DNA from 2 places in the Xanthobacter flavus genome. Region 2 is predicted to be linked to the other one. Evidence: predicted binding sites of a transcription regulator. Region 2 holds the regulator's gene; the other holds the start of a gene.
What was found. Region 2 encodes PhoB, which activates phosphate uptake and scavenging genes when phosphate is short. Its sites were predicted from a motif close to TGTCATNNANCTGTCAT; they were not measured.
Positions count from the first base shown of each region.

Region 1: J2126_RS00910 (PstS family phosphate ABC transporter substrate-binding protein) is a predicted target of PhoB. The motif match lies at 1,389-1,405, and genes of this name have one in related genera.

Region 1 is NZ_JAGGML010000001.1:180,268-182,464, forward strand. Features, by position in the region: gene pstC (phosphate ABC transporter permease subunit PstC) at 1-148, opposite strand, end outside; gene J2126_RS00910 (PstS family phosphate ABC transporter substrate-binding protein) at 311-1,312, opposite strand; gene pstS (phosphate ABC transporter substrate-binding protein PstS) at 1,858-2,197, shown strand, end outside.
Region 2 is NZ_JAGGML010000001.1:2,299,954-2,302,150, forward strand. Features, by position in the region: gene pstB (phosphate ABC transporter ATP-binding protein PstB) at 1-67, shown strand, start outside; gene phoU (phosphate signaling complex protein PhoU) at 88-822, shown strand; gene phoB (phosphate regulon transcriptional regulator PhoB) at 877-1,578, shown strand; gene J2126_RS11125 (flavin monoamine oxidase family protein) at 1,838-2,197, opposite strand, start outside.

The DNA.
Region 1 (2,197 bases), 2.1 Mb from region 2:
GAAACACCGGCGTCCATTGTGTGTCGGTCAGGAAGGAGATGATCGACACCTGTGCGAAGAATTTCAGGCTTTCGGACAGGAGGACGTAGACGATGCCCGCCGTGACCAGGACAGAGAGTGCGGCACTGAGAAACAGGACAACGCGCATGATGCGGTCCACCACCCGGCGTCGCGCCAGGAAGACCGGAGAAACCGTCAGGCGCAACCGGCCTGTTCTTGAGTCTGGAGACACCGGTGCGACCACGTCCAACCCTCACCTGAATGGAGGGAGGCGCCGGAGCACCTCCCTCAGGTCCCTCAAGATCACCTGTCAGTAGACGAGCTTTTCCTTGACGAGATCCTCGACGGAGACGCCGACCTTGGACCCGGTGAAGCCGGTGCCGATCTCACGCTTCTTGAAGCGCTCCTGGAACACCTTCAGGGCGGCCTCGGGCAGCGGCACATAGCCGACTTCCTTGACCAGCTCGACCGCGTGCTTCGGGTCCTGGTAGAACTCAACGAACTTCGCCACCTCCGGACGGGTTTCGGCCGCCTTCTTGTTCACGTAGATGAAGATCGGCCGCGACAGAGGCTGGTACTTGCCGGTGCGGGCGTTCTCGACCGACGGCTCCACGGCGGGCGCGGCGTCATCGACCTTGATCTTCACCGCCTTCAGCTTGCCGGTGTTCTCTTCATAGTAAGCAAGGCCGAAAAAGCCGAGGGCGTTGGGATCGCCCGCCACGCCCTGGACCAGCACGTTGTCATCCTCCGATGCGGTGAAGTCGCCGCGGCTGGAATGCTCCTTGCCGACGATGGCGGCGGTGAAATAGTCGTAAGTGCCTGAGTCGACGCCCGCGCCGTAGAGCACCAGCGGCCGATCCGGGTAGCTGTCGCGGACCTGCTTCCAGTTGGTGATCTTGCCCTGGGCCTCGGGCTCCCAGATCTTCTTCAGATCCGCAACCGTCATCTCGCTCGCCCAGGTGTTGGACGGGTGGACGATGACCGTGAGCGCATCAAGGGCGACCGGCAATTCGATATACTCGATGCCGGCTTCCTTGCAGGCCTTCTGCTCGGCGGAGGTGATGGGGCGCGAGGCGTCAGAGATGTCGATCTCTCCGCGGCAGAACTTCTTGAAGCCGCCGCCGGTACCGGAGATGCCGACCGTCACCTTGATATCCTTGTTCGCCTTCTGGAATTCCTCCGCCATGGCTTCGGTCACGGGGAATACCGTGGACGACCCGTCGACCTTGACCAGTGCCTGGGCAGCGGCGCCGTTGAAGGCCGCGCCGGTAGCGAGCAGCGCGAGGGCGCTCGCGAGAGTGATGATCTTCATGAGGATGCCGTCTCCCTGGACAGTGCCGCTAGGGCTTCTGATGCTCACCTAGCCTCACGGGCTCTAAGCATGTTATGTAACAAATTCATGACAATTTGTGTATATCGAGCGATATTCCTGAATCAACAGAGATTTTATCGAATATGACGCAACGTAGTTCTAGGCTATGGTTGGCTTTATTTCATGTAAATCATATGGACATCGTGGCAATTGTCCATGGTTGATTGCAATTTTTGAGAGGCTATCCGACTTCGATTGACGTATATTACTTATATAAAGTCCATATGAAGCGCCTATTATTCATTTCTCCTCCCGAACAAATTTGCCTCTCAACCTCGCGAGCATTCCGTCTCTACATTACATCATTTCCATTTGTATCGACATATCGATAATTTATACTATCGCTGCGATTGGCGCGACGTAAATGGCGTCACAAGAGTGACATGAAGGCCATATAGCGATCTGTCCACTCCTATCGACATAATGACTCGTATGGAGCTATCTGTTTCCAGCGATATGTCGCTAGGACCCAAGGGAGGCCAGCCGTGAATCGCATTCTTGTCTGGACAGCTGCGGCGACGCTCGCGGCCCTGTCGATGTTCGCGCCTCCGGCGCGCGCCGCGGAGGTGCGGGGTGCCGGCTCCACCTTCGCCTATCCGATCATCTGGAAATGGGCGGAGGCGTTTCGTGAGCGCACAGGCCACATCGTAGGATACCAGTCGGTGGGTTCGTCGGCCGGCGTCAACCGTATTAAGGACGGGGTGGTGGATTTCGGCGCGTCCGACAAGCCGCTGAAGCCGGAAGAACTGGAGAAATATGGCCTCGGCCAGTTCCCCATCGTGTTCGGTGGCGTCGTTCCGGTGTTCAACGTGGACGGCGTGGGGC
Region 2 (2,197 bases):
CGACGTGATCTTCACCAATCCGAAGGAGATCAAGACGCGCGACTACATCACCGGCCGCTTCGGCTGACCGATTGAAGGATCACTGAGATGCCGGATCATATCGTTGCCTCCTTCGACCAGGAGCTGAAGGAAATCGGCCGCAAGGTCGTCGAGATGGGCGGACAGGCCGAGCGCCTGGTCGCCGACAGCGTCACATCCCTCATCCGCCGCGACAGCGCCCTCGCCCAGAAGGTGGTGCTGCTCGACGCCACCGTCGACCAGGTTCAGCGCGAGATCGAGGACCGGGCCATCCTGGTCATCGCCAAGCGCCAGCCGGTGGCCATCGACCTGCGCGAGATCGTCGCCGCGATCCGCATCGCCAACGACCTGGAGCGCATCGGCGACCTCGCCAAGAACGTCGGCAAGCGCGTCATCGCCATCGAGGGCGAGTATCATCCGGCCAAGCTCGTGCGCGGGGTGGAGCACATCTCCGACCTCGTGCTGGAGCAGCTGAAGGAAGTGCTCGACGCCTACGCCGCCCGCAACGACGCCAAGGCGGTGGAAGTGTGGGGCCGCGATGGCGCCATCGACACCATGTACACCTCGCTGTTCCGCGAGCTCCTCACCTACATGATGGAGGATCCGCGCAACATCTCGGTGTGCACGCACCTGCTGTTCTGCGCCAAGAACATCGAGCGCATCGGCGACCACGCGACCAATATCGCGGAGATCGTCCACTACATGGTCACGGGTCAGAACCTGCCGGAGACCCGCCCGAAGGCGGACGCCTCCAGCGACACCACCCTGCCCTTCCCGGGCCGCACCACAACCGTTCAGAGCTGATCCAACAGACCTGAAGACGGGGCGCGGAGCCCCGATAGTGACGGATAGACCAAAGTGCCGGCGCGTATTCTGATCGTCGAGGACGAAGAGCCGTTGACCCTCCTGCTCCGGTACAATCTGGAGTCGGAGGGCTACGGCGTCGAAAGCGTGGGACGCGGCGACGAGGCCGAGACCCGGCTGCGGGAGAGCGTGCCGGATCTCATCATCCTCGACTGGATGCTGCCCGGCCTCTCCGGCATCGAATTGTGCCGGCGGCTGCGCACCCGGCCGGAAACCGAGCGCCTGCCCGTCATCATGCTCACCGCCCGCGGCGAGGAGACCGAGCGGGTGCGCGGCCTCGCCACCGGCGCCGACGATTATGTGGTGAAGCCCTTCTCCGTGCCCGAGCTGCTCGCCCGCGTGCGCGCCCTGCTGCGCCGGGCCAAGCCCGAGCATGTGGCGACGCTCCTGCGCGCCGGCGACATCGAACTCGACCGCGAGACGCACCGGGTGCACCGCGCCGGCCGCGAGATCCATCTCGGCCCCACCGAGTTCCGCCTGCTGGAATTCCTGATGCAGAGCCCCGGCCGCGTCTTCTCCCGCGAGCAATTGCTCGACGGCGTATGGGGCCAGGACGTCTATATCGACGAGCGCACGGTGGACGTTCACGTCGGCCGCCTGCGCAAGGCCATCAACCGCGGCCGCCAGTCCGACCCCATCCGCACCGTGCGCGGCGCCGGCTATTCCTTCAACGAGATGTTCGCCCGCGCGCATTGAGCGTTGCTTCCGCTCAGGCGCCGCGCGGGCTTTTGGGGCGTTGTCTTCGCTCAGGCGCCGCGCGGGCTTTTTGAGGCTCCGACCTCTCCAATTGAGCGCCGTCATCTCCCGGCTCGGCCGGGGGATCCACGCGTCCGCTCGTCCGGCTGCACCGAAAATCGGGCACCCCTCCAGCCGAGAAGTGGATCGCCCGCACGAGGCGGGCGATGACGGGGCGGAAGATTAAGAGCGCGCGGCGACGGCCATACGGCCCGCCCCCTCACCCCGTCCGCACCCCGATCAGCCCCAGCGCCTGCTTCGCCGCGCGCTCGCCGGAGAGCCAGGCGCCGCCGACCGTGCCCCAGAGGGTCTCGTGGGTATGCTCGCCGGCGAAGACGAGGCGTCCGCCGACCGTGTCGGTGAAGGCGCGGCGCATGTTGCCGAACCCTGGCAGCGCGCAGGAGAAGGCCCCCAGCGCCCACGGCTCCTTGCTCCAGCGGGTGGCGAACACCTTGCCGACGCGCGCGCCGGCATCCGCGCCGAACTCGCGGGTCAGCGCCGCCTTCACGAAGGACGCGGCGGCCTCGGGCGGGCTATCGGCGAGGCCGGCCGCCACGGCGCCGCCCACCTCCAGGCTGTA